3 regions of the Pseudobutyrivibrio sp. LB2011 genome follow, and region 3 is predicted to be linked to each of the others. Evidence: predicted binding sites of a transcription regulator. Region 3 holds the regulator's gene; each other region holds the start of a gene.
The links. The regulator HrcA, encoded in region 3, represses chaperone genes, less so after heat shock. The targets are predictions, from matches to a motif close to TGTTAGCACTCNNNNNNNNNGAGTGCTAACA.
Positions count from the first base shown of each region.

Region 1: T375_RS02165 (co-chaperone GroES) is a predicted target of HrcA. The motif match lies at 4,221-4,251, and genes of this name have one in related genera.
Region 2: T375_RS05540 (Hsp20/alpha crystallin family protein) is a predicted target of HrcA. The motif match lies at 6,608-6,638, and genes of this name have one in related genera.

Region 1 is NZ_JNJS01000001.1:469,270-480,514, reverse strand. Features, by position in the region: gene T375_RS02180 (adenylosuccinate synthase) at 1-1,249, opposite strand, end outside; gene T375_RS02175 (DegV family protein) at 1,276-2,148, opposite strand; gene groL (chaperonin GroEL) at 2,240-3,874, opposite strand; gene T375_RS02165 (co-chaperone GroES) at 3,900-4,184, opposite strand; gene T375_RS02160 (Mbeg1-like protein) at 4,345-5,493, opposite strand; gene T375_RS02155 (DUF308 domain-containing protein) at 5,502-6,239, opposite strand; gene T375_RS02150 (CPBP family intramembrane glutamic endopeptidase) at 6,281-6,922, opposite strand; gene T375_RS02145 (HAD hydrolase-like protein) at 6,909-7,562, opposite strand; gene T375_RS02140 (DNA gyrase/topoisomerase IV subunit A) at 7,559-9,799, opposite strand; gene T375_RS02135 (DNA gyrase/topoisomerase IV subunit B) at 9,792-11,245, opposite strand, start outside.
Region 2 is NZ_JNJS01000002.1:429,919-441,163, forward strand. Features, by position in the region: gene fsa (fructose-6-phosphate aldolase) at 1-548, shown strand, start outside; gene T375_RS05520 (xylulokinase) at 677-2,272, shown strand; gene T375_RS05525 (L-ribulose-5-phosphate 4-epimerase) at 2,272-2,967, shown strand; gene T375_RS05530 (metal-sensing transcriptional repressor) at 3,116-3,445, shown strand; gene T375_RS05535 (heavy metal translocating P-type ATPase) at 3,458-6,022, shown strand; gene T375_RS05540 (Hsp20/alpha crystallin family protein) at 6,742-7,182, shown strand; gene T375_RS05545 (ABC transporter ATP-binding protein) at 7,227-8,162, opposite strand; gene T375_RS13540 (ABC transporter ATP-binding protein) at 8,146-9,228, opposite strand; gene T375_RS13545 (ABC transporter permease) at 9,238-10,251, opposite strand; gene T375_RS05560 (ABC transporter permease) at 10,253-11,188, opposite strand.
Region 3 is NZ_JNJS01000001.1:334,436-345,680, forward strand. Features, by position in the region: gene T375_RS01445 (sensor domain-containing diguanylate cyclase) at 1-1,036, opposite strand, end outside; gene T375_RS01450 (PilZ domain-containing protein) at 1,196-2,011, shown strand; gene rpsT (30S ribosomal protein S20) at 2,075-2,338, opposite strand; gene hemW (radical SAM family heme chaperone HemW) at 2,497-3,699, opposite strand; gene lepA (translation elongation factor 4) at 3,701-5,506, opposite strand; gene hrcA (heat-inducible transcriptional repressor HrcA) at 5,755-6,810, shown strand; gene grpE (nucleotide exchange factor GrpE) at 6,856-7,461, shown strand; gene dnaK (molecular chaperone DnaK) at 7,484-9,376, shown strand; gene dnaJ (molecular chaperone DnaJ) at 9,435-10,604, shown strand; gene T375_RS01490 (DUF1848 domain-containing protein) at 10,615-11,245, shown strand, end outside.

The DNA.
Region 1 (11,245 bases), 130 kb from region 3:
CAGGACCATTTGAAACCATTGTGATTGGGAAGCCAATTTCCTTCTCAATGAACTCAATGTAGTTTCTGCAGTTCTCTGGGAGATCTTCGTATTTCTTAATTCCACGAATATCTGTCTTCCATCCTGGAAGTGTCTTAAGTACTGGCTTAGCCTTTTCAAGCTTGCTAGTAACTGGGAAATCTGTAGTAACCTCACCATCGATTTCATAGCCAACACATACAGGGATTTCATCAAGATATCCAAGTACATCAACAACTGTAAATGCTACATCTGTTGTACCCTGCATTCTACAGCCGTACTTTGAAGCAACACAGTCGAACCATCCCATACGACGTGGACGACCTGTAGTAGCACCGAACTCACCGCCATCGCCACCGCGACGTCTAAGCTCATCAGCTTCATCACCGAAGATTTCAGAAACAAATGCACCTGCACCAACAGCTGATGAATAAGCCTTACATACTGTAACAACCTGCTTTAACTCCTGAGCTGGGATACCAGCACCGATGCAACCGTATGGAGCAAGTGTTGATGAAGATGTAACCATTGGGTAAATACCATGGTCTGGATCCTTCAAAGTACCAAGCTGGCCTTCAAGAAGGATAGTTTTATTCTCTTTAAGTGCGTTCCAAAGGAATGCTGAAGTATCGCAAACATAAGGAGCAATCATATCGCGGTATTCATGTAATGTCTCAAGGAGCTCCTCTGGATTAAGGAGTGGCTTGTGATATAAATGCTCAAGAAGAACATTCTTCTGATCACATGTACGAACAACCTTTTCTTTTAAGAGCTCATCATCAAAAAGCTCCTGAACCTGATAACCGATTTTTGCGTATTTATCTGAGTAGAAAGGAGCAATACCGCTCTTTGTTGAACCGAAAGAAGCCTTTCCAAGACGTTCTTCCTCGTATTGATCAAAAAGGATGTGATATGGCATAACAATCTGTGCTCTATCAGACACAAGAATGCGAGGTGCTGGTACTCCTTTCTCTACAATAGAGTTAATCTCTTTGATAAGGATAGGAATATTCAATGCGACGCCATTTCCAATGATGCTAGTGGTGTGATTATAGAATACACCTGAAGGTAATGTGTGAAGCGCGAACTTACCATAGTTGTTTACGATAGTGTGTCCTGCGTTTGCACCACCCTGAAAACGAACAATGATATCAGCGTTCGCTGCCATCATGTCTGTAATCTTTCCTTTGCCTTCATCGCCCCAATTGGCACCTACAACTGCTTTAACCATAACAATCCTCCTAAATTACAATTAAATTAATTTATATCAATCAATTTCTTAGTCACTGTACAAGCAAGTGCGCCTGGTCCAATGTGACATGAAACTGAAAGTGATAACGGATCTATCCAGATTTCTTTGCCTGGGAATTCAGCTTCTAATTCTTCTTTAAATTTTTCTGCGGCTTCCTGATTCTGTGTGTGAGCTATAGAAATCACAACATCATCAAGATTGTCTGTATGAAGGACATTTTGCATATCCTTTTTTAATGCTTCAATCATTGTCTGCTTTGCAGCCTTAACTGTACGAGCCATTGAATACTTATCAAGCTTCTCTCCGTAGATTGAAAGTACAGGCTTAATCTTTAACAGTGAACCGATTGCAGCAACTGCTGGAGTAAGTCTTCCGCCCTTTTTAAGGTATTCTAGTGTATCTACTGTGATGTAGATGGTAGATAAAGACTTGATTTCCATAAGAGCATCACAGATTTCCTGTGCACTCTTCCCCATATCGGCAAGCTTTTTAGCTTCCAACGCTGAAAGCTTCTGTGTAACTGAGATACGCTGGTTATCTACAACTACAACCTTGCCATCGTAATCCTCTGCCAGCATCTTTGCTGTAGCGCAAGATGAAGATAAACCGCTAGACATAGGAATATAAACTATTTCATCATACTCTTTAAGAAGCTTATCCCATGTATCCATAAGATTTCCTGTGATAGGCATCGAAGTAGTAATCTCTCCGCCCTGTGTAAGCTTCTCATAGAACTGTTCCTGAGTTAAATCGATATCCTCGTAATATAACTCACCATCAATATAAAAAGGCATAGGTATAACAAAAACTCCATAGTCCTTGGCCTGTGCCTGTGTAATGCCACTATTGCTATCTGTAAGAATTGCAACTTTGCTCATAAATCACCTCAAAAAATACTCTGTGTTAAACAAAACACCGCTGATTATTCTAACATAATCAGCGGTGAAAAGAAACAACTAAAGCATAATTTTAGTACATGCCACCCATTCCACCTGCGGCAGCAGCGGCAGCTGCAGCATCAGCAGTAGGATCTTTAATATCTGCAACAACAGACTCTGTTGTAAGAAGTGTTGCAGCAACAGAAGCAGCATTCAAGAGAGCTGTTCTTGTAACCTTAACAGGATCAAGGATACCAGCCTTAACCATGTTTACATACTCTTCGTTGTAAGCATCGAAACCAATACCAACTTCTGACTCACGTACCTTGTTGATAATAACAGATCCTTCAAGACCTGCATTTGCAGCAATGTAGAATAATGGAGCTTCAAGAGCCTTAACGATAACGTTTGCACCTGTCTTCTCATCACCAGAAAGTGTATCAGCAAGAGCTGCAACTTCCTTCTGAACGTGGATGTAAGCAGATCCACCACCCTGGATGATACCTTCTTCTACAGCTGCACGTGTTGCATTAAGAGCATCTTCCATACGAAGCTTAGCTTCCTTCATTTCTGTTTCTGTAGCAGCACCTACACGGATAACTGCAACACCACCTGCAAGCTTAGCAAGTCTTTCCTGAAGCTTTTCTTTATCGAACTCTGATGTTGTCTCATCAATCTGTCCACGAATCTGAGATACACGAGCCTCGATTGCAGCCTTATCACCAAGACCATCAACGATAACTGTGTTCTCCTTGTTAACCTTTACAGACTTAGCACGACCAAGCTGCTCAAGAGTTGCATCCTTAAGCTCAAGACCAACTTCCTCAGAAATTACCTGGCCACCTGTAAGGATTGCGATATCCTGAAGCATTTCCTTACGTCTGTCACCATATCCTGGAGCCTTAACAGCAACAACGTTGAATGTTCCACGAAGCTTGTTAAGGATAAGTGTTGTAAGAGCCTCGCCCTCGATATCCTCAGCAATGATAAGAAGTCTAGCACCTGACTGAACAACCTGCTCAAGAAGTGGAAGGAGTTCCTGAATGTTAGAAATCTTTTTGTCTGTAATAAGAATATATGGATCATCAAGGTTTGCTTCCATCTTGTCCATGTCTGTGCACATGTAAGCTGAAATGTAACCTCTGTCAAACTGCATACCTTCTACAAGGTCAAGCTCTGTCTGCATTGTCTTTGATTCCTCGATTGTGATAACACCATCGTTAGAAACCTTTTCCATAGCGTCAGCTACCATCTGACCTACTTCATCATCACCAGCTGAAATTGCTGCAACACGAGCGATCTGCTCCTTGCCATCTACAGCCTTAGACATTTCAAGAATAGCCTTAACAGCACAATCTGTAGCCTTCTTCATACCCTTTCTGAGAACGATTGGGTTTGCACCAGCAGCAAGATTCTTCATACCTTCCTTTACCATAGCCTGTGCTAAAACTGTAGCTGTTGTAGTACCATCACCTGCTACATCGTTTGTCTTTGTAGCAACTTCCTTTACGAGCTGAGCACCCATGTTTTCGAATGCATCCTCAAGCTCAACATCCTTTGCGATTGTAACACCATCGTTAGTGATAAGTGGAGCACCGTAAGACTTTGCAAGAACAACGTTACGTCCCTTAGGTCCAATAGTAACTCTAACTGTATTTGCTAATTTATCTACGCCTGCCTCAAGAGCCTGTCTTGCTTCAGCGCCATACTTAATTTCTTTTGCCATAATAATCTACCTCTTTTCCTAAATATTATTCTACAACTGCAAGAATATCATTCTGACGAACGATAATGTACTCCTCGCCTTCAAGCTTAACTTCTGTACCAGCGTACTTTGAATATATAACCTTCTGGCCTTCCTTAACCTGCATTGTGATTTCCTTACCGTCAACAATTCCGCCAGGGCCAACAGCTATAACCATAGCTTCCTGTGGCTTCTCCTGTGCTGCAGATGCAAGAATAATACCAGACTTTGTAGTCTCTTCTGCTTCGCACTGCTTTAATACAACGCGATCTGTTAATGGAACTAATTTCATTTTATATTACCTCCTAATTTAAGTATCAAAATCATTTATTAGCACTCCATTCAGTCGAGTGCTAACCACAAAGAGTATAATAGGATTCTCTCGAATCAGTTGCAAGCAATTAAGGTTAGTAGTTTTCGAAAGAATCCTATAGAAAGCTCTTATTTTCTCTTTATTTCTCGTTTTTTCTCATTATTAAACTTTTAGGTAGCTTAGAAAGCAGAGAATGCTTAAGACTATCGCCACCTGCAGCCACAAGTTTGCCAAATACATCCAAAATCAAAGCCTGATTCTTCGGATCAAGAGTTTGTATCTCTTTTGTTAGCGACGCAATAGACCTGACTTTACTAGATGTAATCTGTGAAAGCCTTGTAGCCCCTGATGAGCTAATAAGGGATGAAAAGAAAACATCACCAAATGCCGCCCTGGTCTCATAATCAAACTGAACAGCCCATTTCTTGATGACTTCATCAATTAAAACTGAAGACGAAGCAACTGCATCTACCTGCTCAAATCTATTGCGTTTTATCTGCCAGCTCAATGGGTCATGTTGGTTAATCCCCTTTGCATCACTGACAATAACCTGCATCTTTGCCTCTGTATACATAAGCATTCCAATAATAGATTCTTCCGGAATATACTTATGAACTCTATTAATCATAGCTTTATAAGCAGGCTTTTTGAGGACTTCCGGAATAAATCCAGGTCCATCAAAATTATACACTTCTAAGATACTATCCTGTATATGGCCCCTGCAGAATGTGCTTCCATAAACAGCAAAATTACCACCCTTTGAGTGGCCACCAATTCGAAGCTTTTTCATTGTCCTAGCAAAATTGGTATTGAGATAATCTGCCGCCTGAAGCTGACCGCCAGTGCCTTCAGAAAAGCACATGTTAAAATCTTCTTTCCACCCAACAAGTGTATCGTCAGTTCCTCTAAAAGCAACAAAAATAGTGCCATCAGGCAAATAAAAACTGCAAACAGCAAACTGAGTCTGTTTCCTAGCATCAACATCATTAACAAAACCTGCAAGCTTCATTCCACCAAATCTTTTAGAATTAGCCATTTTAGGCATAATAAAGGGAGCAAGCTTAGTCATAGCTGTTCTTGCCATCAAACCTTCTTCTGTGAATTTTTCAAAAAATATTTTGTTGAGATCTTCTATTGAGATTTTTTCTTTTAGGCCAGGACCAGGCACTAAACCATCAAAAGGTGCATACACCAGCTCGCAAAGAGCCAGTGCATCCACCTCATTAAACGGATCTATATTGAAAGGGACATCCCCTCTCCAGTCAAGATAATCAAAGATGTTAGCCATACAACATACTATTCCTCAAATAAAGCATCTGAGCCAGCCTCAGGCTGCGACTTTGTTTCTTCTGCAAACTCAACTACAGGCTCTTCCTCAAAAATAGATTCATCTACTTTGTTTTTGCCTGAAATTGGAGAATCCTCCATGTTGCGATTAAAGTTTCTATTAGAATCCTTTTTATGATCCCTAAGGCCAATCACCATAAGTAACAATGAAAATAGAGAAAATGCTCCTACCACTACTAAGTAAGCGGATGCATAAACATTTCCATCAAAAATCTTGATAGGTGTTAAAAGCAGGTAAATGCTTGCGGCAATTGTAGCTGCCCCGAGAATCAAGCTTAAGAACCAAGAGCCTCTTTGAATGTGGAACAATGCAAATGACTGCTGAAGCATGATAGCACCAAAAACCACACCTATAAGGCAAACAAGAGCATCAATAAATGCTGATACAATATCCGCATTTACGATAAAAACTGCACCTATTACAACAAGGATGACACCCATTGTAAAACCATAGCTAGTGATTCTAGTAAATTCATGATTAAAGAAATATTTAATCATGTAGTACATTCCAAAACAAATAAATAAAATACCAAAACCTAAAATAGAGAATGAATATACCACTTTTGAAATAAACTCTACATTAAGTGTGAGCAAACAAATACCAACAGCCAGGTAAGCAATCGCTCCGATAATATTGGCAATCAAGCCTGCCTTTGAGTCCTTAATTTCTTCTTGTGTGTGAGCCATAGTCTCCTCCTTAGTATTGATTAAGTGATAATAATCAGTATTTAACCAAATAATATAGCAGTAAGATTTATTAAACAGTGAGCAATAATGCACATGGATAAACGTTTATTTTTAATATACATAAATCCAAGGGCTGCTCCCATCAATACTGCATATATGAATTGTACTATATTATTGTGTAGAATTCCAAAACAAATTGAGGAAATCACTACCGCTGGAACCGGGCCATACCATAAGCATAGCTGGCCTGTTAGAATCCCTCGCATTAATAATTCCTCCAATATCGGAATTACTAAACAGTTGCATAACACCTTCATTACTAAATCGCCATCAGTAAGTATGCTGTTGGCTCTGGCAAAGCCTGCCGACGATTCAACCAAACCACTATGGGTCAGAGCTACGTTTAGTAAAACTGCCACAGCTACCGTTGCCACAACCCATATCGCATATACGAAGACTTGCTTTTTGTTTTTAACAGGCTCCGGAATAAGCTTTGGAACATTTGAATAAATAATATACATTGGCACAATGCAAACAATGCCTGCTATAAGCAGACATGAAAGCTTGCCGTATTTATCTCCTATGATATCAAGAAGCAACGAAACTCCCAGCTGATATACAAAGAAATAAACAAGCAATGGATATATAATTTGAATGATTCTATTCTGTCTAATTTGCTTCAATGTATTCAAGCACCTCATTTGGATAGTCTAAAATAGTGACAGCTCCAGCATCTTCCAAATCCCACTTTGAACCAAAGCCCCAGGAAACACCAATGCAATCGATTCCTCTTTGTGCAGCACCTTCTGCATCGAACTTAGTATCACCAACAAGTACTGTTTCTTCCTTTTTGTGCCATGGTGCACGTGAAAAACATAAGTCTATTACTTCTGCTTTTGTATCTATGGAAGCATCCAATGTAGCTCCACAAATATCAGTGAAATAATGGTCTATACCAAGCTTTGCCAATAGCTTTCTAGCAGTTGGTTCTGGCTTTGAAGTGCAGACAAACAAGCAATAACCTCTTTTGTTTAATGCAGCAAGAAGCTCTTCTATTCCAGCGTATACCTTGGCATTAAACATACCATTTTCCTTGTCATAATACTGTCTGTAAGCGGCAACAGCACCATCAAAATCCTCATCCTTAATATGCAAAAGCTTTGGAAAAGAATATGTAAATGGTGGCCCTACGCATTTACGAAGTGTAACAAAATCTGGAATGTCATATCCATATTTTGTAAGGGCAACCTTCAGCCCCTCAATAATACCAGGAGCTGAATCAACAAGTGTGCCATCTAAATCAAAATAAACATTTTTTATCATTTCTTAACGCCCTTTGTGTCTCTGCTTGCGATGTGAAGTCGTCCGATTGAAACAGTTTTGTCTTTAACCTTAACATCTACATTTTCGCCTTCGCCAAGAATGTAAATATTAATAAGCTCGTCGCCTTTGCCAAGTTTCATTCCACGGACACCAACTGCTGTCTTTTTCTTTTCAGGAATTGTGTCCCCTTCAATTCGAAGGAACATATCCTTTGCAGACTGCATTACAACAGAGCTACCAGGATTAAGCTTGCCAACACATATAACCTTATCGTCATCAGCAAGTTTGGTTGCAGCAATTTGCTTTCTAGTAACGTCAAATTCTGCACCCTCAACAACCTTAATCATAGATTGCTTAGTACCGAATAAAAGTCGTGATTGGATAATGTTAGCCATTGAATCTGCAAAGATAAGATTCTGCTTTGTAAGATCAATCTTTGATCCCTTTTCTGCAGTGTCGATTGGCAGTCCCTTATCACGGAACTTACCAAATGGAAGGCTAAGAACCTTAATCGCATGCATATCTCCGTCATCTGTAAAGAGACAAATCTTATCTATATTTTTACAGAAAATAATCTTTTTAGATTCAGTCTCTGCTGCTTCTTTATTACGCTCGAATGTAGGCATATCTACTACACGAGCATATGCAAATCTGTCGATAAGAACTGCCACATCAATTTCCTCGATTGGCTTTTCTTCTACAACAGCCTCTTCTACGTTATCAATAACAGTGCGGCGCTCTCTAGCATACTCTTTCTTGATAGCCTGTAAATCCTTGATGATAACCTTTGCCATCTCAGCACGGCTCTCAAGAATCTTTGTATAATCAGCAATCTTCTGCATTGTCTCAGCATAATCACCACGCAATGCTTCGATTTCCAAACCGATTAATCTGTGGAGACGCATATCAAGGATAGCCTGAGCCTGACGCTCAGTAAACTTGAGTAAAGCTGCATCCTTTTTCGACTGCTCAGACTTGAACTTGATACCTTCAGTGATACCTTCAACAAGACAAGCCTTAGCCTGCTTTACATCCTTTGAACCACGAAGAATTTCGATGATAAGGTCGATAACATCACAAGCCTTAATCAAACCTTCCTGGATTTCCTTTTTCTCGCGCTCTTTGCCAAGTAAATGAGTGTACTTTCTAGTGCAAAGCTCATACTGGAAGTTAACATGATGTCTGATGATTGGAACGATACCGAGAGTCTCTGGCTTTCCATCAGCAACAGCAAGCATGTTTACACCAAATGTATCCTCAAGACGAGTCTTCTTGTAGAGGAGGTTAAGGACATTCTGTGCATCAGCACCCTTGCGAAGCTCAACAATAATTCGCATACCATCCTTTGAAGACTGGTTTGAAATATCTGTAATATCGTTGGTCTTTTTAGACTCAACAAGTGAATATATATCATTAAGGAACTTTCCGATATTGGCACCAATCATAGGATAAGGAATCTCCGTAATTACGATTTGTTCCTTACCACCTTTAATCTTTTCGATTTCTGCCTTACCACGGATTTTGATTTTACCAACACCTGTTGAGTAAATCTCAAGCAAATCATCCTTGTTTGTGATAATTCCACCTGTTGGGAAATCAGGACCTGGAATGATTTTAAGCATCTGAGCTGTGTTAATATCTGGATCCTTCATGTATGCAATAACGCCATCAATAACCTCACCAAGGTTGTGCTGAGGAATTGATGTAACCATACCAACGGCAATACCATCGGAACCATTGATAAGGATGTTAGGAACACGAACAGGAAGAACCTCTGGCTCCTTTTCTGTCTCATCATAGTTTGGTACGAAATCTACTACGTTTTTATCAAGGTCCCCAAGATAAACCTCCTGGGCAACCTTAGCAAGACGAGCCTCAGTGTAACGCATAGCAGCGGCACCATCACCTTCAATGGAACCAAAGTTACCATGGCCATCAACAAGTGGAAGGCTCTTCTTGAAATCCTGTGTCATAACAACAAGTGCTTCGTAGATTGAGCTATCACCATGTGGGTGATATTTACCCATGGTATCACCTACGATACGGGCACTCTTTTTATATGGTTTATTATAATCAACCTTTAACTCGTACATATCGTACAGGGTACGACGCTGTACAGGCTTAAGACCATCTCTAACATCTGGAACTGCACGTGCAAGGATAACCGACATAGAATAGTCTATAAAGGATTTCTGCATAATCTCAGAATATTCGGTTCTTATAATCTCACTAGGCATCTATCTCTGCCTCCTTTGCGTGTTTGTAAATAAAGTCTTTTCTAGGAGCAACGTCGCTACCCATAAGAAGCTCTGTTACCTCGGAAGCCATAAGAGCATCCTCAATTTCAACAAGCTTAAGCTTACGACGCTCAGGATCAAGTGTAGTTTCCCAAAGCTGATCCTTGTCCATCTCACCAAGACCTTTGTATCGCTGAAGAGTGAATGTCTTTCCATTCATCTTTTTACGATATTTATCTAGGGCAACATCATCGTAAAGGTATTCTTCCTCGCCCTTTGTAGGAATAGCCTTGTAAAGAGGAGGCATAGCGATGTATACGTGACCTTCCTTGATGAGCTCTGGCATAAATCTGTAGAAGAATGTCAGAAGCAATGTACAGATGTGGGCACCATCAACGTCGGCATCGGCCATGATTACGATTTTGTCATAGCGAAGCTTTGAAATATCGAAGTCGTTACCATATCCCTCTGAAAAACCACATCCGAAAGCATTGATAAGTGTCTTAATTTCAGCATTTGCAAGAACCTTATCCATCGATGCCTTTTCAACATTAAGAATCTTTCCTCGGATAGGCATGATAGCCTGATACATACGATTTCGAGCCATCTTTGCAGAACCACCAGCGGAATCTCCCTCTACGATAAAGATTTCACACTTGCTTGCATCTCTTGATTCGCAGTTTGCAAGCTTACCATTTTGGTCGAAAGAAAACTTCTGCTTTGTAAGAAGGTTTGTCTTTGCCTTTTCTTCGGATTTACGAATCTTTGCAGATTTCTCTGCACAAGAAATAATTGCCTTTAATGTATCTAAGTTTCTATCGAAATAGAGAACAAACTCATCCTGACAAATCTTCTGAGTAGCCTTTGAAGCATCTGGATTATCAAGCTTTGTCTTTGTCTGTCCTTCGAAGCGAGGATCTGGATGCTTGATAGAAACAATAGCTGTAATTCCGTTACGAACATCAGCACCAGTGAAATTAGCATCCTTGTCCTTTAAAATACCAAGCTCACGGGCATAGTTATTAATAACAGTTGTAAGAACTGTCTTGAAACCTGTGATATGTGTACCACCCTCAGAGTTGTAGATATTGTTACAGAAACCAAGGATATTCTCCTTGAATTCGTTACAATACTGGAATGCAACCTCTAGCTCGATTCCATCAGCACTACCGCTGAAATAGATAACATCGTGAAGAGCTTCTGCAGTTTTATTAATCTCCTTTACAAAGCCTTTGATTCCATCTGGCTCATGGAAAGTGAGATACTCTGGCTCCTCACCACGTAAATCTGCATAATTGATTGTAAGACCTGGATTAAGATATGCAGTCTCGTGAAGACGCGACTTTATATCTTCCTCCTTGAAATAAGTCTTTTCAAAGATTTCTGGATCAGGAAGGAAGTTGATTTTTGTACCGTGCTTTGTTGTCTTGGCAATCTTTGGAAGAA
Region 2 (11,245 bases), on a different contig from region 3:
GACGTAGCCAGGAAGAAATCCTTAAGGAAATCGCATCTATCGTAGATGGACCTATCTCAGGCGAGGTAAAGGCAACAACTGTTGATGCAGAAGGTATGATTAAAGAGGGCCGTGAGATTGCAGCAATGCATCCAAACATGGTAGTAAAGATTCCTATGACTGCAGAAGGACTTAAGGCTGTAAAGGTTCTTTCAGCTGAGGGCATCAAGACAAACGTTACATTAATCTTTTCTGCAAACCAGGCAATTCTTGCAGCTAATGCAGGTGCTTCTTATGTATCTCCATTCCTTGGAAGATTGGATGATATCAACATGCCAGGTATCGACCTTATCCGCGACATCGCAGAAATCTTTGATATCTATGGATATGACACAGAAATCATCGCTGCATCAGTTCGTAACCCAATTCACGTTACAGACTGCGCTCTTGCAGGTGCTCACATCGCAACAGTACCATACCATGTTATCGAGCAGATGATTAATCATCCACTTACAACTGCTGGCATAGAGAAATTCCAGAAGGACTACGTAGCGGTCTTTGGAGAGTAATTTTTCATAAAGTATAAATAGCTGGTAGGCATCAAGCTCTACTATTTCTCAAGCGAGGTATGTCACCGAGCGGAGAAATCAGTAGGCTTGTAGCCGTAACCAGCGAGATATATTGGGGGAATTTACACATGAATATTAATGAGATAATTGCTGAGGGCAAGAAGACAGCCCTTGGTATTGAGTTTGGCTCGACAAGAATCAAAGCCGTACTCGTTGATGAGGAGAATAAGGTTTTGGCTCAGGGGGATCATGAATGGGAGAATCATTTAGATAATGGTATCTGGACATATCCTCTTGAGGAAGTGTGGGCTGGACTTCAGGATTGCTATGCAAAGCTTAAAAAAGATGTAAACGACAAATATGATGTTAAGCTTACAAAGATTGGTGCCATCGGATTTTCAGCTATGATGCATGGCTATCTTGCATTTGATAAGAATGATAATCTTTTGGTTCCATTTAGAACATGGAGAAATACTATCACAGGAGAGGCTGCAGCAGAGCTTAGCAAAGAGCTCAACTTCAACATGCCTCAGCGCTGGAGTATTTCACATTATTATCAGTGCATTCTTAACAAGGAGCCACATGTAAAAGATGTTGCATACTTCATGACACTTGCTTGCTACGTTCATTTCAAGATGACAGGCAAGAAGGTAGCAGGTGTTGGTGAAGCATCTGGTATGTTCCCTATCGATTCAAAAACATGCCAGTATGACACAGCAATGCTTGAAAAATTCAACAAGCTTGCAGCAGCACATGGTGTTACAACAAAGGTAGAAGACTTAATGCCAGCTGTTCTTGTGGCAGGTGATGATGCAGGATCTCTTACAGAGGAAGGTGCAAAGCTCCTTGATCCAACAGGAGAACTTGAGCCAGGCTGTCCACTTGCTCCACCAGAAGGTGATGCAGGCACAGGTATGGTTGCAACAAATGCAGTTTCAGCAGGTACAGGTAATGTTTCTGCTGGTACATCAGTATTCTCTATGGTAGTTTTGGACAAGCCATTATCAAAGCCTTACGAGGAAATCGATATGGTTACAACTCCTACTGGAGAAGCAGTTGCAATGGTTCACTGCAACAACTGTACATCCGATTTAAATGCGTGGGTTGGAATCTTTAAAGAGTTCGCAGATGCATTTGGAATGGATGTTTCAATGAACGATATTTATGGAACACTTTATCGCAAGGCTCTTACAGAAGATGCAAATTGCGGTGGCGTTGTTTCATTCAACTACTTCGGTGGCGAGCCTGTTGTTAATGTAAACGAAGGTCGTCCAATGGTGGTAAGACAGCCAGATGCCAAGTTTAGTCTTGCAAACTTCATGCGCTCAAATCTTTACGGAGCACTTGGCGTATTAAAGCTTGGTAATGATATTCTTCTTAAGGAAGAGCATGTGCCTATCAAGTCTATTACAGGCCACGGCGGATTCTTCAAGACAAAGGGTGTTGGCCAGTCTGTTCTTGCAGCAGCACTCAATGCACCTATCACTGTAATGGCTACAGCAGGCGAAGGTGGTGCCTGGGGTATGGCTGTTCTTGCAAATTATCTTCTTCGCGAAGACAAGAGCAAGAAGTTACAGGATTACCTTGATGAAAACGTATTTGCAGGTCAGGAGTCTACAACAATGGAGCCAGATGCTGATATGGTAAAGGGTTACGATGAGTGGATGGTTGACTACCGCAAGGCACTTAAGGCTGAGGCATGCGCAGTGGAGGAATGGAGATAATGTTAGAAGAATTAAAAAAGCAGGTTTATGAGGCTAATATGGAGTTGCCAAAACGCGGCTTGGTTACATATACTTGGGGCAATGTTTCTGGAATCGACAGAGAGTCTGGAATATTTGCAATTAAGCCATCAGGTGTAGAATATGATGAGCTTAAGCCTGAGGATATGGTGCTTGTAAATCTTGATGGTGAGGTAGTAGAAGGCAAATATAAGCCTAGTTCAGATACTGCTACACATGTTGAGCTTTATAAAAAGTATGAAAACATCGGAGGTGTGGTTCATACACATTCTACATACGCAGTAGCTTGGGCCCAGGCAGGAAGAGATATTCCTTTATATGGAACAACTCACGCAGATTATTTCTGCGGACCTATTCCATGTACAAGAAATCTTACTCCAGAAGAAATCGATGAGGCATACGAAGTAAACACAGGAAAAGTAATCATCGAAACATTCGAAGAGCGTGGCGTTAATACAAAGTATGTGCCAGGCGTTATCTGCAAGAATCACGGCCCATTCACATGGGGCAAGGATGCAGACCAGGCAGTATACAACGCAGTAGTACTTGAAGAGGTCGCAAAGATGGCACTCTTCACAGAGCAGGTTAACCCAAAGGTTGAGCCAGCTCCAGATTGCATCAGAGATAAGCACTTCAACCGTAAGCACGGAGCAAATGCTTATTACGGACAGAACTAAATAAATATAATTTTGGGACCGCATTGCCAGTAGGTGATGTGGTCCTTTTTCATTGTATAAAATTTAATTGTTGACAAATACCCTATGGGGGTATATTATCGTCTTAACGAAGGGGATACCCCTTGGGGGTATACAAAAGGAGTTAATCATGGGAAATAAGGAAGAATTAATAGAGGAAACTTGCGAATGCTGCTGCTCTGGCAAGCACAAAAGTCGCGAGGATAAAGAATTTAAGGATTTGATGAATCGCCTGAAAAGAATTGAGGGACAGGTTCGCGGGGTGGAAAGTATGCTTGAGAAGGATGCATATTGCACAGATATTCTCATGCAGGTTTCTGCCATTACATCAGCTCTCAATAGCTTCAACAAGGTGTTGCTTGCAAATCATGTAAAGACATGCGTTGCAGACAACATCCGCAATGGTGATGAAGAGGTGGTAGACGAGCTTGTAACGGTTCTTCAAAAACTAATGAAATAAGGATGGTGTTATATGGAACAATATAATGTGACAGGCATGAGCTGCGCGGCATGTCAGGCTAGGGTGGAAAAAGCTGTATCCGCAGTTCCTGGTGTGGACAGTTGTGCAGTTAGCCTTCTTACGAATTCAATGGGAGTCGAAGGAAATGCAGACTCTGCTGAAATCATAAAGGCTATCGAGAATGCAGGCTATGGTGCCAGCTTAAAGGCAGATGGTTCTGCAGGAGCAAGTGCTTCAGTGCCAAATTATGACAATGAGCTTGCAGACACCGAGACTCCAAAGATTAGAAATAGATTAATCGCTTCAGTGATACTACTGATTCCTCTCATGTATGTGTCGATGGGACACATGCTTTGGGATTGGCCACTGCCAGGTTTTTTGGATGGAAATCATATCGCTATGGGATTGTATGAAATGCTTCTTACAATCGCGATTATGATTATTAATCAAAAGTTTTTTGTTAGCGGATTTAGAGGGCTCATGCATGGTGCACCTAATATGGATACCCTAGTAGCCCTTGGCGCAACAGCATCCTTTGGATACAGTGTATTTGCATTATTTGCAATGACATCAGCTATGGTTGATGGTGATATGGACAAAGTCATGGAATATATGATGGAGTTCTATTTCGAATCAGCGGCTATGATTCTTACACTGATTACAGTTGGCAAACTGCTGGAATCTATTTCAAAGGGAAGAACCACCAATGCCCTGAAGGATTTGATGAAGCTTGCTGCCAAGACAGCAGTTGTATTAAAGGATGGAGTAGAGACAGAAGTCCCTATTGAACAGGTCAAAATCGGAGACAGATTTGTTGTAAAGCCTGGGGACAACATCCCTGTGGATGGAATCGTTGTGGATGGTAGCAGTGCAGTAAATGAATCCGCACTTACAGGCGAAAGCATTCCTGTAGATAAGTCGGTTGGTGATTCAGTTTCAGCAGCTACAAGCAATGAAAGTGGATATATGGTATGCGAAGCCACTAGAGTTGGAAAGGACACAACACTTTCTCAGATTATTCAGATGGTTAGTGATGCGGCAGCTACAAAGGCTCCAATTGCTAAAATCGCAGACAAGGTTTCAGGCGTATTTGTTCCAACAGTTATCGTAATTGCGATAATTACTTTTATAGTGTGGATGCTTGTTGGACAGCCTGTGGGCTATGCTCTTGCTAGAGCAATTTCTGTTCTTGTAATCAGTTGCCCATGTGCTCTTGGCCTTGCTACGCCGGTTGCCATTATGGTAGGAAATGGCATGGGCGCCAAGAATGGCATCATGTTTAAGACAGCTGTATCTTTGGAAGAAACAGGAAAGGTTCAGATTGTCGCACTTGATAAAACAGGTACAATCACAAAAGGTGAACCAAAGGTTGTAGGAATCTTTGAGGCCGAGGATGTGGATGATGTGGATCTTCTTCGAGTAGCCTTTGCAGTAGAGAATAAATCAGAGCATCCGCTAGCTAAAGCCATTGTAGAAAATGGCCTTGAAAATGGCATGGAGCCAGCTGAGGTTACAGACTTTAAGGTTTTATCTGGAAATGGAATCACAGCTATTTTGGATGGAGAGGAAGTCTACGGAGGCAACCTTGAGCTTATCAAGCAGCATGCTAATGTCGGTACTGAAATAGTAGAGCTTGCAGATAGATTAGCTGAAAAGGGAGAGACTCCATTATTCTTTGCCAAGAATGGCAAGTATCTAGGAATTATTTCAGTTGCAGATGTTATAAAGGAAGATTCGCCAGAGGCTATCGCACATCTTAAGAATCTTGGTATCCACGTGGTAATGCTTACTGGTGACAATGAAAAGACTGCAGCAGCCATAGCAGCTGAGGCAGGTGTAGATGAAGTCGTTGCAGGCGTAAAGCCAGATGGCAAAGAGGAAGTAATCAGAGCATTGCAGCAGTATGGCAAGGTTGCCATGGTAGGAGATGGAATCAATGATGCGCCGGCACTTACTAGGGCAGATATGGGAATTGCCATCGGCGCTGGTACAGATGTTGCTATCGATGCAGCAGATGTAGTTCTTATGAAGAGCAGACTTTCTGATGTTGTTGCAGCAATCAGACTTAGCCGCGCAACATTAAGAAATATTCATGAGAATCTATTCTGGGCATTCTTCTACAATGTTATTGGAATACCACTTGCAGCAGGCGCATATATACATGCATTCGGCTGGACTCTGAATCCAATGTTTGGTGCAGCAGCTATGAGCTTATCAAGCTTCTGCGTTGTAACAAATGCATTGCGTTTAAATCTATTTAAAATGCACGACCACACTAGAGACAAGGCGTTAAAGAGCTCAGTTGGCCATGAAAAATTATTAGTTAACAGCCAGCATTCAAAAGCTGGAGAAATAAAGGAGGACAAATCAACAATGGAAATTACAGTAAAAGGAATGATGTGCGCTCACTGCGAAGCACACGTAAAGGAAGCCCTTGAGAAAATCAACGGAGTAGACGAGGCTACAGCAAACCACGAGGCAAACCTTGTTACACTTAAGACTTCAGCTGATGTTGCTGAGGCAGATCTTAAGGCTGCAGTAGAAGCAGCAGGCTACGAGTTTGTAGGAATTAAATAGTAATTAAATGTAGTTGCAAATTGTATAATGCGAGACCAGACTTGCGTCTGGTCTCTTTTATGTTTCAAACTGCTAGACACATCATATCTGCCAAGTTATTTCAGTCAAGGGCAAGCCTTCGGAGCTACGCTCCCTTGACTTCATAACTTTTGGCAGATTAATGTTAGTCAAGCAGGTTTGAAACTGGGACTGTGGCGAAGCCACAAGTCATCACTAGGAGACTACTGCCTAGAATAAAAAATAAGAAATAGGCAGTAGTTTTCAAGGGCAGTGTGGCGTAACTAGACGACATTTCTATTGCTAAGTTGATTAGTTTTTAGCATACAAAAGTATTTCAATCTTATCTGTCACAAAATACCAAAAAGGCTACTGCCTAATCTAGCAAAATCTAGTTTAGGTAGTAGTCTCTTAAAAAGTTATGCAACACTAAGGATTTCTTCCTTAAGGCATTATGGGTATCAGAAATAATTGATTGCAAAAATGGAAGATATATGTTTAAAGAGGCAGGTTTATGATTATTACTGAAGATGTTGAGTTTTGGAAATGTCAGATAAATTATAAACAAAATATTAAATAATTATAAATTATTAGCACTCGTACTTGACGAGTGCTAATTTTAGGTTTATAACATAATCACAAAGAGGAACAAAAGAAGTTCTTCTTTAACCACATTAACAATCAGGCTCAAAGAAGCCCGTAAATAAAAGGAGGTAAGTATTATGTTAATGCCTAGTATTTTATCAAATGATTTTATGGATGATTTCTTTGGAGTACCACGTGTCACAGGATTTGGAAGAAATTTTGACAATGACTTCTCAAGAATGATGACTACAGATGTAAAAGAAACCGAAAGCGGTTATCAAGTAGATATGAATCTTCCAGGATTCTCCAAGGAAGATATCAAAGCTGAGTTGAAAGATGGATATCTTACAATTAAAGCTGAAACAAATCAGAACAACGACAGTCAGGATGATGATGGCAACTACATCCGCCGTGAGCGCTACACTGGCTCTTGCAGCAGAAGCTTCTATGTAGGTGATAACATCACACAGGAAGATATACATGCAGCATTCAAGGATGGAGTTCTTACTTTAAGCGTACCTAAGAAGGAAGAAATTCCTCAGAAAGATGAAACAAAATATATAGCTATCGAAGGATAACTTGAACTTTCAAAGGCCTCTCCAAATCAGGAGAGGCCTTTATTTTATTTACTCCATTTTTCAAACTCAGCGTCGGTACATTTTACATAGTGAGTTCCATCAACTAAATGCTCCGTTCCCTCATTATAATTGATACCCGAAGTTTTATAATCGTAAGTCAATGCTACGCGATTTTTCTCAACAACAGGATTTGGTTCTGGGATGGCAGAGAGAAGACTTTTTGTGTAAGGATGGATAGGATTTGAAAAAATCTCCTCGGTGGTGCCAGTTTCTAGCAAGTGGCCTAGGTGAAGTACGCCGATGCGGTCGGAGATGTACTTTACCATTGAAAGGTCGTGAGCAATGAAAAGATAAGCGGCACCTGTTTCGGCCTGGATATCTTTCATAAGGTTTACAACCTGAGCTTGGATAGAAACATCAAGAGCAGAAATACATTCGTCGGCAATAATCAGCTTTGGATTCATGATTAAAGCTCTGGCGATGCCTACACGCTGTCTTTGTCCACCAGAAAACTGATGAGGATATCTAGAAGCGTGCTCTGGAGCAAGCCCTACTTTTGCAAGAATCTCCTTAATCTTTTCATCACGTTCTGCTTTTGATGAGTAGGTGTGATGAATGTCTAATCCTTCACCGATGATGTCCTCAACCTTTTTTCTAGGATTAAGAGACGACATAGGATCCTGGAAAATCATCTGCATCTGTGTACGAAGCATGGTCTTGTCGCTTCTAGAAAGATGACCAGTGATGTCAGTATCGTTAAAGGTAATCTTTCCATCGGTTGGATTGTACAATCTGATTACAGAGCGGCCGATAGTAGATTTACCTGAGCCTGATTCTCCAACCAGGCCATAGGTTTCACCAGGATAGATTTCAAATGAAACACCTTCTACCGCTTTTACGGTATAGTTGTTGCTAACTTTGAAATGCTGCTTTAAATTTTCAACCTTCAAAAGAGGCTCTGCATTATAGTTCGCTGTCATATTTACTTGCCTCCTTCTTCATTCTATCTAGTCTTTCACGAAGCTCTGAAGGCATTTCAACCTTTGGAGCACGTGGGTCAAGCAACCATGTGGCTGCGAAATGATTCTTTGTAATCTGGAACATTGGTGGTTCTTCAATGTCGTCAATTTCAAGTGCAAATCTGTTACGAGGAGAGAATGCATCTCCTTTGACTTCGTGTAAAAGATTTGGTGGAGAACCAGGAATTGTGTATAACCTGTCGTCTGTTTCCAAATCTGGCATAGCAGATAAAAGTCCCCATGTGTATGGATGTTTTGGATCGTAGAAGACTTCGTTTGTCAGGCCCTTTTCAATTATCTTTCCTGCGTACATTACGTTGACGTAGTCAGCAACCTTGGCAACAACACCTAAGTCGTGAGTGATGTAAATAACAGAGATGCCTCTTTCTTTTTGTACCTTTTTGATAAGCTCTATGATTTTTGCCTGGATTGTAACATCTAAAGCAGTAGTAGGCTCATCGCAGATTAAAAGATTAGGGTCGCAAGATAATGCGATAGCAATAACAACACGCTGGCGCATACCACCTGAAAGCTGATGAGGATATTGTTTCATTCGCTTTTCAGCATCTTCAATACCAACTTCCTTTAAAAGAGAAACGGCTTTCATATAAGCAAGGTCTTTACTTAGTTTTGTATGAAGAAGGATTCCCTCAACAAGCTGTTTACCTATATTCATGGTAGGGTCCAATGATGTCATTGGATCTTGGAATACCATTGCGATTCTTTTTCCGTTGATGTGTTTTCTAAGCCATTTTTTATCCTTCTCAAGGATGTCCACAGTTCCTAATTCGCCATCTTCGTTTGTGTAAGTGAAATCAATTTGGCCACTGTTAACAACCGCATTTTTTGCAAGAATTCCCATAGCGGCTTTCATTGTAACTGATTTTCCAGAACCAGATTCTCCAACGATTGCTACAGTTTCACCGCGCTCCAAATCAAAGTCGATTCCACGGATGGCGTGTACCATACCTGCACTTGTCTTGAAAGAAATGTCCAGGTTTTTTACATTTAAAATTACGTCTGCCATATCTCCCTCCTACATTTCTTTCATCTTTGGATCGAAGGCTTCACGAAGGCCATCGCCAAGTAAGTTAAAGCTAAGCATCAACAGTGCCATTATGATAATTGGTGGAATAATCTGATATGGATGGGTTGTAAATGAATCGTATCCATCTGAAATCAGTGAACCAAGAGAGCACTGTGGTACAGGAATTCCAAGACCTACGAAGCTAAGGAAAGCTTCTGTAAAAATAGCTGTAGGAATTGAGAACATTACCTGTGTGATGATTGGTCCAATAATATTTGGCAGAACTTCTTTAAAGATAATGAAGAAGCTGCCGGCACCCAGAGTTCTTGATGCGAGAACAAATTCCTGCTCTTTAAGTTTAAGCATTTCTGCACGTGCGATTCGGCTCATACCAACCCACTCAGTAAGCATTAATGCAAAAATAATTGTAATCATACCTGGTCTTAAGATAAGAAGCAGAAGAGTTACGATTACAAGTCGAGGAATACCGTTCCAAATCTCTAGCAAACGCTGCATTACCATATCAACGGCACCACCAAAGAAGCCGGAGATAAGACCGTAGCTCATACCGATAATCATATCGATAAGGGCAGCAGCAACAGCGATGATAAGCGATACTCGGGCACCTGACCAGCAGCGAGTCCAAAGGTCGCGACCGTACATGTCACTACCGAACCAGTAGTACAAATCATCATGGCCGCCAGCTTCATATTGATTGATTTCCTTGCTACCTGTTGTGGTGCTAAGTGTTTCTGTTCCATCAAGAATGCCAAGGTTTTCGAGGCCAGGAACACGTGGTGCAAAGTTTTTTTGAGTAAGCTCCTGTGTTGAGTAATCATACTCGGTCATGCCTGGGCCAACGATGGCGAAAAATACAATAAGAATAATGAAGATAAGTCCGACCACAGCGCTTTTCTTGTGGAAGAAACGATGTCTGACTTCCTTCCAAAAGCTTTGTGAAGCATAGTTGGAATCGATATTGATATCTTCATTTTGCTTTTTTAAAACAAAGTATGCATCCATCTTAGTCGCCCTCCTTTCCAAGTCTGATTCGTGGATCGATTATGCCGTAAAGAATATCCACAACCAGCATTACGAAAATGTAGAGAGCAGAGTAGATAAAACTTAAAGCGATTACTACGTTATAATCATTTGATTGAATTGCATTTACAAGCAAGCTTCCTACACCAGGAATAGCAAAAATCTTTTCTACAACCAGAGAACCTGTCATAAGGTCAACTACAAGTGGCGCAAGAACAGTGATGATAGGAATCAAAGCATTTCTTAGAGCATGCTTGATGATAATCTGACTGCTTGTTAGTCCTTTACTTTCTGCAAAAAGCATGTATTCACTGCCTAATACTTCAATCATTTCACTGCGGGTGAATCTGGCAATTGTTGCCATGGTAAACATCGATAATGCAACTGAAGGCATAATGCTGGAATTCAGCGCATCTGCAGTGTTGTAAAGCATTGGGAATACCTTCCATTTGAAACCAAGGTTGTATGAAAGAGCTAACGCAAATACGTAGGATGGAACTGACACACCAATTACTGAAATGATGGTGCAGATAGTATCCAAAATAGTATCCCGCTTTAGTGCTGCAATCAGACCAAGAATCAGGCCCACTATAGCGCCTAATGCTACTGCGAAGAAACCAATGTTGATTGAAATTGGAAGTCTTGATTGGATAAGTTGAGAAATTGGAGTGTTTTTGGAAATATTGTAGCTTACTCCGAAGTCTCCTCTTAGCATGTTGACTACATATCGTCCAAATTGAATTACAATTGGTTGATCCAGTCCATACTTCGCGTACAAGACGGTACGCTGATCATCTGAAAGTTTTTCGTCATTGAATGGCGAACCTGGCATCAAGTGCATCAAAATGAATAGCACTAGAACGATTGCCAAGAGAGTAAGAATAGATGTAAGAACCCTCTTTAGTATGTATTTTTTCATATTACATATCCTTCCCTTTTAAATTTTTACTTAGGGAGCTCAGCTATAAATTCTGAG
Region 3 (11,245 bases):
CAGAGGTTGGAGAGATGGCTGCAAATGGAGCTGTTTCCTTGTTTATAAGGTATTTCCAATAGAGGCGTCGTACACCACAGCTGTACAAGAATATTGCCTGTGGTGCGAAGGCCTTTACTTTTTTTATAAGAGCAATTACGTCTTCCTTGATTACATCAGGGTCTCCGTAGGAAAGATTGATTGGAGTTCCAGGGTCGATATCAGCTGCAAGAATAATAGAGTTATCTTCGTGATTACATGAAAATGGTAATCGTAATACTTCATTGCCATGCTGATGAGACATTATTGGGAATTCTAGTATGTTTGAAAAGAAGTTTTCATCAGCCTGGATATCCAAATACTTGCTATATACTTTGCCGGCAGGGGTATTATTGATTTCAAATAGCTGCTTGCCCTTTATTTTGGTAACTTTTAATTCCTTACCTAATGCTTTCCAACCTATTGCATGGTGCACATCGATATGAAAATCTGGACCGGAATAGGTTATCACAAGGACACCATTAGGAGAGATGTCATTCTCATCTATTACACAGGTATTTTCATCAGATATTGTGACGGCGGCACTTCCTCCGCCGAATACGAAAATATCCTTATGACACTTTTCTACATTATTTAAAATAATATGACTGTTAATTGATTTGAGTGTTATGAGCAATTCTGCTGCTACGATATTTTCCGTTGAATCTATAAAATCTGATATGCTTTTCCCTACAATGTCTTCATTTCCTGGAATGCAATTGAATAATTTGACCTGAGTTGATGTGCTTTCAAAAACTGAAACAGAAATAACCATTCCTTCATCAACTAGATGGCCATCGCAAATGCCTCCATTTGTACTTGTTCCACCAATAGACGCAGTTGGAAAAGCATCAAGAATCTCAGATTTAACAATGTCTATTTCTGATTTGTCGATACCGTTTGTATATATATGGAATAGAATAGATGAATATGAATCATTGTCGATGTCTTTGTGTAAAGAATCGAGTGCATTTTCTAGATGAGATATATTCTCTAGTTCAAAATTGTATTGTTTCAAATTATTGCCCTCATTGGATTTACATACTCCCTCTTTAAATATACATAATACTGTACGATAAATCATGCAAATTTTGTGAAGTATTTGTTACGAAAGAAACCATATATTGCCGGTAATTCTATAGTAGTCAGGAACTTTTTTCTTTGCTAAAATTAAAGTATGAATAAAGAAAAAACAATTACGAAATTACATATTTCAGAGGTGACAGAAAAGGCGCGCATCTCAGTGCAAGCAACTCTTGAGAATAAAAAACTGGAGTTGCCTACGGAGTATGCCGTGTTGAACGAAAAGGAGCAAGAAGAGTTTACTACTAAGTTTGGTAATAAAGGTATCCCGATAGAGAACATTATTCAGATGTGGCAAAACTCAGTTAGAGAAGTTGATTTTACAGGAAGCGTTTCAAAACTTGATTTGATAGTAGTGAATGATCAAGGTGTTTTTATTTGGGAAAATATTAAAATATATAAATTTACATTTTCATCAGGTCGTGCAATCCACGTTGTATTACCATTATTAGAAGAGGGAAATAAATATAATCGACGTCGTGGAGTGCGCATCAATATTGATAAGGTAATGGACGTTGAGCAGGACGATATAATGTATTCGGTTATCGTTCGAGATTTATCATATTGCGGTGTGGGCTTTGTGGAGCCTTTAGGTTCTCAAATTGACCCGAATCGAGAGTTCATACTGCATCTTCTTGAGGATACAGATGATGGAGAGAGAGAAGTAGGAAAGTTTTTTGGAAGGATTATCAATCAAAAGGAAGATGAGAATGGTGGCGTTTTTAGTGGATGCACTATTTCATCAGACCATGCAGCTTTTCTACAAAGATATATTGCAACAAAGCAAATAGAGGCTATTAGAGGAAAGAGCAATCAGTCAGGTATAAAACGTATTAAAACAGGAGAGTTCTGGAAAGAAGATATAGCAGAAGAGATTAATAAATCTGAAGAAGATAACATTGAGGAATAAAAAAATAACACAAAAAAAGCATCGGCTGACGGGACCGATGCTTTTTATTATTTCGTATTTAAATTAAGCAAGTGTGTTTACAAGCTTTGAAAGACGAGATACCTTACGGCTAACTGTGTTGTCGTGGTAAACGCCCTTAGAACCAGCCATCTCGATAACCTTGATAGCAGCCTTAAGCTCAGCCTCTGCAACAGCCTTATCTCCAGACTCTACAGCAGCCTCAACACGCTTAACGTATGTCTTAACCTCTGATCTGATTGCCTTATTACGCTCTGTTCTGATAGCTGTTACCTGAACACGCTTCTTAGCAGACTTAATATTTGCCATGTGTTGCTACACCTCCAATTTGTATAATTATAAAATGTTCAAATTAAATACGTTGTAGCCGGACACGGACAGTTCAACGCATACTCAAATATAATAGTTAATGAATCCCAAGTTGTCAATAGTTTGAGAATATTTTTATTGAAATAATGTAAATAATTCTACTTATCTAATAAAAACTGGGCAAGAACCTGATTACTTACATCTATTCCTATATCGGTAAGGAACAAACGACCTTCTTTTGCGTCCATAAATCCCTGGTTCCTAAGGGCAGTAATGATTGGACCATATATTGCTTCGATATCAATTCCGAACATATTAAAGAAGTCAGAACGATTGACACCATCGATTTTTCTAAGACCAAGGAACATGAATTCTTCCATGGCCTCTTTTTTGGAAAGGGTTTCTTCATTGTCATAGAAAGGAGAGGAAAGCTCAGTAGATATTTCCTTGCCTTCAGCGATTTGCTCGGCAATTTCGCAGTATTTGTATATGTCACGAATGTTGTCTGCACGTCTGTTTTGATACAGGGTAGCAGCGCCAAGGCCAAGTCCTAAATAAGGAACACGGTCCCAATAGCCAATATTGTGGCGACAAACTTTTCCACCGCGGGCATAATTGGAGATTTCGTAACGTTTATAACCTTTCTTTTCAAGATAGTCCATTGTGTATTTATACAAATGATAAGACTCTTCGTCGGTAGGTAAATCCTCGGTTTCCATGCCTGCATGCTGCTTAACAGCATCAAACTTATATTTATCGTAGAATGGAGTGCCTTCCTCGATAATCAAAGAGTAAGCAGAGATATGTTCTGGTCGAAGCATAGTGACTGCGTTTAGGGTGCGTTCGAGTTTTTCCACTGTCTGGTGTGGCAATCCTGTCATGATATCCACATTTACATTATCAAAACCTGCCTTTCGAACTAAATCAAATGTGTGAAGGAAACGATTGTAGTCGTGGATTCGTCCAAGCTCCTTTAATTCATCGTCATTTGCTGACTGTAAGCCGATGGATAGTCTGTTGATTCCGACGCTACGGTATACATTGAGCTTTTCAGCGGATAATGTTCCCGGGTTACACTCAACAGATATCTCGGCCAATGGATTGACTCTAAAGGACGATTTGATGGTGGTAATAATTGAATCCATCAAATCCTCAGAAAGCCAAGATGGGGTGCCACCGCCAACATAAATAGTAGCTACTTCAACACCGTGGACCTGGCTTGCCATATATTTTATTTCAGTGCACAAAGCAGCGACATAACGCCGCTGCATTTTTTCATCAAACACTCCTGAAAGGAAGTCGCAATATAAACATTTTTTTACACAGAATGGTATATGAATATATAGTTCGATAGGAGTCATTTTAATCCTCGTCCAATTTAAGAACACTCATGAAGGCTTCCTGCGGAATTTCTACATTGCCAACCTGACGCATTCGTTTTTTACCTTCCTTTTGCTTTTCAAGAAGCTTTTTCTTACGTGAAATATCACCACCGTAGCATTTTGCTAAAACGTCCTTACGCATAGCCTTAACAGTTTCCCTGGCAATAACCTTTGAACCAACTGCAGCCTGGATAGGAATTTCGAAAAGGTGACGTGGAATCTCTTCTTTAAGCTTTTCGCACATTTTACGTCCACGCTCGTAAGCAGTACCAGAGAAGACGATGAATGAAAGTGCATCAACTTCTTCTTTATTAATAAGGATATCAAGCTTAACCAAGTCAGACTTCATGTATCCCTTCATTTCATAGTCAAATGAAGCGTATCCTCTAGAACGACTCTTTAGAGCATCAAAGAAATCATAGATAATTTCATTGAGTGGAAGAGTGTACTTGATAAGTGCTCTGGTTTCTTCCATGTATTCCATTGAAATATACTGGCCACGACGCTCCTGACAAAGGTCCATAATTGCACCAATGTATTCGCTGGTAACCATGATTTCAGCCTCAACGATTGGCTCTTCCATGTATTCAATCTCACTAGGATCAGGGAGATTACTTGGGTTTGTAAGCTCTATCATTGTGCCATCTGTTTTGTAAACTCTGTAAACTACGCCTGGAGCAGTAGTAACAAGGTCTAGATTATATTCTCGCTCGAGACGCTCCTGGATGATTTCCAAATGAAGAAGTCCAAGAAAACCACAACGGAATCCAAAACCAAGTGCAACTGATGTCTCTGGCTCGAACTGCAAAGCTGCATCATTAAGCTGAAGCTTTTCAAGTGCATCACGAAGATCTGGATACTTAGCGCCATCTGCAGGATAAAGACCACAGTAAACCATAGGATTAACTTTTTTGTATCCTGGAAGTGGCTCGGAAGCAGGAGCATCAGCGTGAGTGATTGTATCACCAACACGAGTGTCGCGAACGTTTTTGATGGATGCAGTCATATAACCTACCATTCCAGCTGGGAGTTCATCGCAAGGAATGAACTGACCGGCACCGAAGTAGCCTACTTCTACAACATCAAATTCTGCACCAGTAGCCATCATTTTGACGCTGTCGCCAACCTTTAATGTGCCTTCTTTTACTCGACAAAATACGATAACGCCCTTGTAAGGGTCATAGAGTGAATCGAAAATCAGTGCCTGAAGAGGTGCGTTAACATCCCCTGATGGTGGTGGCAATTGATTAACTATTGCTTCTAGAACGTCATGTATATTAAGACCAGTCTTGGCAGAAATCTGTGGAGCATCCTGTGCCTCAAGACCAATGACATCTTCAATTTCTTCGATTACTCGTTCAGGATCTGCAGATGGCAAATCGATTTTGTTGATGACAGGAATAACATCAAGGTCATGATCTAATGCAAGATAAACATTTGCAAGAGTCTGAGCCTCGATACCCTGTGCAGCATCAACAACGAGAATGGCACCATCGCAAGCTGCAAGTGAACGAGAAACTTCGTAATTAAAATCCACGTGACCTGGGGTATCGATAAGATTGAAGATGTATTCATTTCCATCGTCAGCCTTATATATAATACGAACAGCCTGAGACTTAATAGTGATACCACGTTCGCGCTCAAGGTCCATATTATCAAGGACCTGGGCTTGCATTTCACGCTCAGTAAGAGTGCCAGTCATCTGTATGATACGATCGGCAAGGGTTGATTTGCCGTGATCGATATGTGCAACAATGCAAAAATTTCTGATTTTACTTTGATCCATAAAACACCTCTATATTAATGTAATTATTTTTGCAAAAAACGATGATATTTACAAAAATGATTGCCCTCATATATTACCAAAGCTTAGGAAAAATAACAATTATATAACATTAATAAAGAAAGTATAAAAAATATCTTAAGGCGGTTGACAAAAGGGGACCCTAGGTGTAAATTAACATCAGAAAATGATTAGCACTCCAATCAGATGAGTGCTAACAACATAAAACTGAGTGGGAGTGAGGTGAATGTATGGCTGATATCGAACTAGATGAGAGAAAAGTTAAAATCTTAAATGCAATCATTAAGAATTACCTTGAAACTGGTGAGCCAGTTGGTTCAAGAACAATATCAAAATACACTGATTTGAATCTTAGTTCAGCTACCATCCGAAACGAGATGTCAGATCTTGAGGATTTAGGCTATATAGTTCAGCCACATACATCGGCAGGTCGTATTCCTTCAGATAAAGGTTACAGATTCTATGTTAACAATCTAATAGCTGAGAAGGACAAAGAAGTTGCTGACATGCAGGAATGGATGATTGAGAAGACAGAAAAGATGGAAAGCCTTCTCAAGAATGTAGCAAAAACACTTGCAAACAATACCCAGTATGCCACATTAGTTTCAGCTCCTTCAGTTGTTTCAAATAGATTAAAGTTTGTTCAGCTTTCAGCTGTTGATGAACACCAGGTACTTTCAGTAGTTGTCATGGATGGCAACATCGTTAAGAACAAAATCATCAATGTGGATAAGCCACTTGATAATGAAACAATGTTAAAGCTTAACATGCTTCTTAACACAAATCTTAACGGCCTGACAGTTGACCAGATTAATCTGGCAGTTATATCCAGATTAAAGGAGCAGGCAGGTATCCATGATGAGATTGTAGAGCAGGTACTCGATACCGTAGCAGAGACAATCACTGAAGGCGATGATTTGCAGGTTTATACTTCAGGTGCTACCAATATCTTCAAGTATCCAGAGCTTGCAGATTCAAAGAAGGCTTCTGAATTATTAGATACATTCGAAGAAAAACAATCACTTATAGAGCTTCTTAATGATAGCTCAAGTGAAAATGAGAGCACAGGAATTCAGGTATATATCGGAGACGAATCTCCAATATCAACTATGAAGGATTGTTCGATTGTTACAGCAACATACGAGCTTGGCGATGGAGTCAAAGGTACAATTGGTATCGTTGGTCCAAAGCGTATGGACTACGAAAATGTTGTTGACAATATAAAAAGTCTTAAAGGTCAGCTAGATAAATTACTGAAACAGGAAGCTGACAGAAATAAAGGATAAAAGAAATTAAGGAGATGTAAATTCGTGGCAGAGAATAAAGAAAAAATGGAAGAGTTCTCTACTGAAGAAGCAGTTAAAGAAGCTATGGAAAATGCGGAAGCGATGGCTGAAGAAGCCGAAGCTGAAGTGACAGAAGCTTCTGAGGAAAACACTTCAGAAGAATCTTCAAAAGAGGAAAAGGATGGCAAGAAGCCATTCAAGAAAAAAGAAAAGAAAAAAGATAAGCGTGATGAGCAGATAGAGCAGCTTACTGATAGAGTTACTCGTCAGATGGCAGAATTCGAAAACTTCCGTCGTCGTACAGAGCAGGAAAAGGCTCAGATGTTTGGAAATGGCGCAAAGGCCATCATTGAAAAGGTTCTTCCTGTAGTTGATAACTTCGAAAGAGGTCTTGCTACAGTTGAGGAGGGAGCAGATCCATTTGCTGATGGAATGCTCATGATATACAAGCAGTTACTTACAACTCTCGAGGAAGCAGGTGTTAAGCCTATCGAGGCTGTAGGAAAGGAATTCAATCCTGATTTCCACAATGCAGTAATGCATGTTGAGGATGAGGAAGTTGGCGAGAACATCGTCGTAGAAGAATTCCAAAAGGGCTACATGTACAACGATTCAGTAGTTCGTCATTCAATGGTTAAGGTTGCAAATTAAGTAATTTAGGAGGATATAAATCATGGGAAAGATTATTGGTATCGATTTAGGAACAACTAACAGCTGTGTTGCTGTTATGGAAGGTGGAAAGCCTACCGTTATCGCAAATACAGAAGGTGCTAGAACAACACCATCTATCGTAGCATTTACAAAGACAGGTGAGAGACTTGTTGGTGAGCCAGCAAAGCGTCAGGCTGTTACAAATGCAGAAAAGACAATCTCTTCAATTAAGAGAGATATGGGTACAGACAATGGTCGTATCATCGACGACAAGAAGTACAGCCCACAGCAGATTTCAGCTATGATTCTTCAGAAGCTTAAGAGTGATGCTGAGAACTACCTTGGTGAGACAGTTTCAGAGGCAGTTATCACAGTTCCAGCTTACTTCAACGATGCTCAGCGTCAGGCTACAAAGGATGCTGGTAAGATTGCAGGTCTTGATGTAAAGCGTATCATCAACGAGCCTACAGCAGCTGCACTTGCTTATGGTCTTGATAACGAGCAGGAGCAGAAGATTATGGTATACGATCTTGGTGGTGGTACATTTGATGTATCTATCATTGAAATCGGTGATGGCGTTATCGAAGTTCTTGCTACAGCTGGTAACAACAGACTTGGTGGTGATGATTTCGATCAGAAGATTACAGATTGGATGCTTGCAGAGTTTAAGGCAGCTGAGGGTGTAGATCTTTCAACAGATAAGATGGCACTTCAGAGACTTAAGGAAGCAGCTGAGAAGGCTAAGAAAGAGCTTTCATCTGCTACAACTACAAACATCAACCTTCCATTCATCACAGCTACAGCAGAAGGTCCAAAGCACTTTGATATGAACCTTACACGTGCTAAGTTTGATGAATTAACACATGATTTAGTAGAAGCTACAGCAGGTCCTGTTAACCAGGCGCTTAAGGATGCTGGTCTTAACGCTTCAGACCTTTCAAAGGTACTTCTTGTTGGTGGTTCTACAAGAATCCCAGCAGTTCAGGATAAGGTAAAGGCTCTTACAGGTCACGAGCCAAGCAAGACTCTTAACCCAGATGAGTGCGTAGCTATCGGTGCTTCAATCCAGGGTGGTAAGCTCGCTGGTGATGCCGGTGCAGGCGATATCCTTCTTCTTGATGTAACACCACTTTCACTTTCAATCGAGACAATGGGTGGTATTGCTACAAGACTTATTGAGAGAAACACAACTATCCCTACAAAGAAGAGCCAGATCTTCTCTACAGCAGCTGATAACCAGACAGCAGTTGATATCAACGTTGTACAGGGTGAGCGTCAGTTCGCTAAGGATAACAAGTCACTTGGACAGTTCAGACTTGATGGTATCCCACCAGCAATGAGAGGTGTACCACAGATCGAGGTTACATTCGATATTGATGCAAACGGTATTGTAAACGTATCTGCTAAGGATCTTGGAACAGGCAAGGAGCAGCACATCACAATTACAGCTGGTTCTAACATGTCTGATGAGGATATCGATAAGGCAGTTAAAGAGGCTCAGGAGTATGAGGCTCAGGATAAGAAGCGTAAGGAAGCTGTTGATACAAGAAACGATGTTGAGAGCTTTGTATTCCAGACAAAGAAGGCTCTTGATGAAGTAGGTGACAAGATTGATGCAGCTGACAAGGCAGCAGTTGAGGCTGATATCGAAGCAGCTCAGAAGCTTCTTGATCAGTACCAGACTCCAGAGGAGATGAGTGATTCACAGATTGGTGAGCTTAAGGCAGCTCAGGAGAAGCTTACAGAGTCAGCTCAGAAGGTATTTGCAAAGATGTATGAGCAGTCACAGGCAGCTCAGGGAGCAGCTGGTGCAGGCCCAGATATGAGCCAGTTCACAGGCGCAGGCGCTGGTGCAGGTGCACAGTCAGGTCCAGCAAACGACGATGTTGTTGATGCTGATTTCAAGGAAGTTTAAATAATAAATAATAGCTCCCCTTCGGGGGAGCTTATAGTGTAATAAAGGATTGATAAAAATGGCAGAACAAAAACGTGATTACTATGAGGTGCTCGGAGTTTCTAAGACAGCCTCAGATAGTGAGATCAAAAGTGCATATAGAAAGCTTGCTAAGAAATATCACCCTGATATGAATCCAGGTGATGCAGAAGCTGAGAAGAAATTCAAAGAAGCTTCTGAAGCATATGCTGTTCTTTCTGATGCAGACAAGAGACGTCAGTATGATCAGTTTGGTCACGCAGCATTCGAAAACGGCGGTGGCGGAGCTGGTGGCTTTGATTTCTCTGGTATGGACTTCGGCGATATCTTTGGCGACATCTTTGGAAGCTTCTTTGGAGGCGGCGGTGGCCGTGCTTCAAATGGTCCAATGCGTGGTGCAAACCTTAGAGCAGCAGTGCATATCACTTTTGAAGAAGCAGCTTTCGGTTGTGAGAAAGAGCTTGAAATCGTTCTTAAGGACGAATGTGCAGCTTGTCATGGCACAGGCGCAAAGCCTGGTACAAGCAAGCGTACATGTACAAAGTGTGGTGGTAAGGGACGTGTAATGATGTCTCAGCAATCACTCTTTGGTATGGTTCAGAATGTTACAACATGTCCTGATTGTCAGGGAACAGGTGAGGTTATTGATACTCCATGTCCTGATTGTAATGGTACTGGATATGTTGCTCGCAAGAAGAAGATTTCTGTTTCTATTCCAGCTGGTATCGACAACGGACAGAGCGTTCGTATTCGTGAGAAGGGTGAGCCTGGTAGAAATGGTGGCCCAAGAGGTGATTTACTTGTAGAAGTAATCGTTAAAAATCATCCTATTTTCCAGCGTAGAGATATGGATGTATACTCATCAGCTCCTATTTCATTTGCGCAGGCTACTCTTGGTGGAGAGGTTATCATTGATACTCTCGACGGTAAGGTATCATACGAGGTTAAGCCTGGTACACAGACTGATACAACAATCAGACTTCGTGGAAAGGGTATTCCTTCACTTAGAAATAAGAATGTTCGTGGTGACCAATATGTTACACTTGTTGTACAGGTTCCTACAGGACTTTCTAAGGAAGCTAAGGAAGCACTTCGCAAGTTCGATGAGCTTACAGGCAACACAACAGTTGGCGGTCCAAAGTCAGTAAAGGCTGAGAAAAAGAAGAAGGGCTTTGCAGATAAAATAAAGGACGCTATCGACGATCTATAAAGGATAATAAATGATTATTAATACAGGGCAGCGCACTGACATACCTGCATTCTTTCCGGAATGGTTTGCCAATCGCTTGAAAGAAGGCTATGTATGTGTGCGCAATCCTTACAATCAAAGTTCAGTAAATAAATATATTTTAAACCCACAGGTGGTGGATGCTATTGGCTTTTGCACAAAGAATCCAGCACCTTTTTTTTCGTATTTGGATTTAGTAAAAGACTATGGTCAGTATTGGTATGTGACAATCACACCCTATGGCAAGGATATTGAGCCAGGTGTTCCAGATAAAAAAGAGGTAATGGAGTCCTTTAAATTCCTCTCTAAAACTGTGGGGATTAATCGTATTGGCTGGCGATACGATCCAATCTTTGTAAATGAAAAATATACAGTCGATTTTCATATTGAAGCCTTCACAAAGATGGCAGAAAATCTTAAAGGATACACCAATCATGTGGTAATCAGCTTTATTGATATTTATGAAAAGGTAAAGAAGAACTTTCCTGACGCAATGGCTGTATCTGCAGAGGATAAGATACGTTTGGGACAGGAGATTATTCGTATCGCAAAGGACAACAATATGGTTGTAAAGCCATGCGCCGAAGGAGATTTCCTTGCTAAATACGGAGCTGATTGCAGTG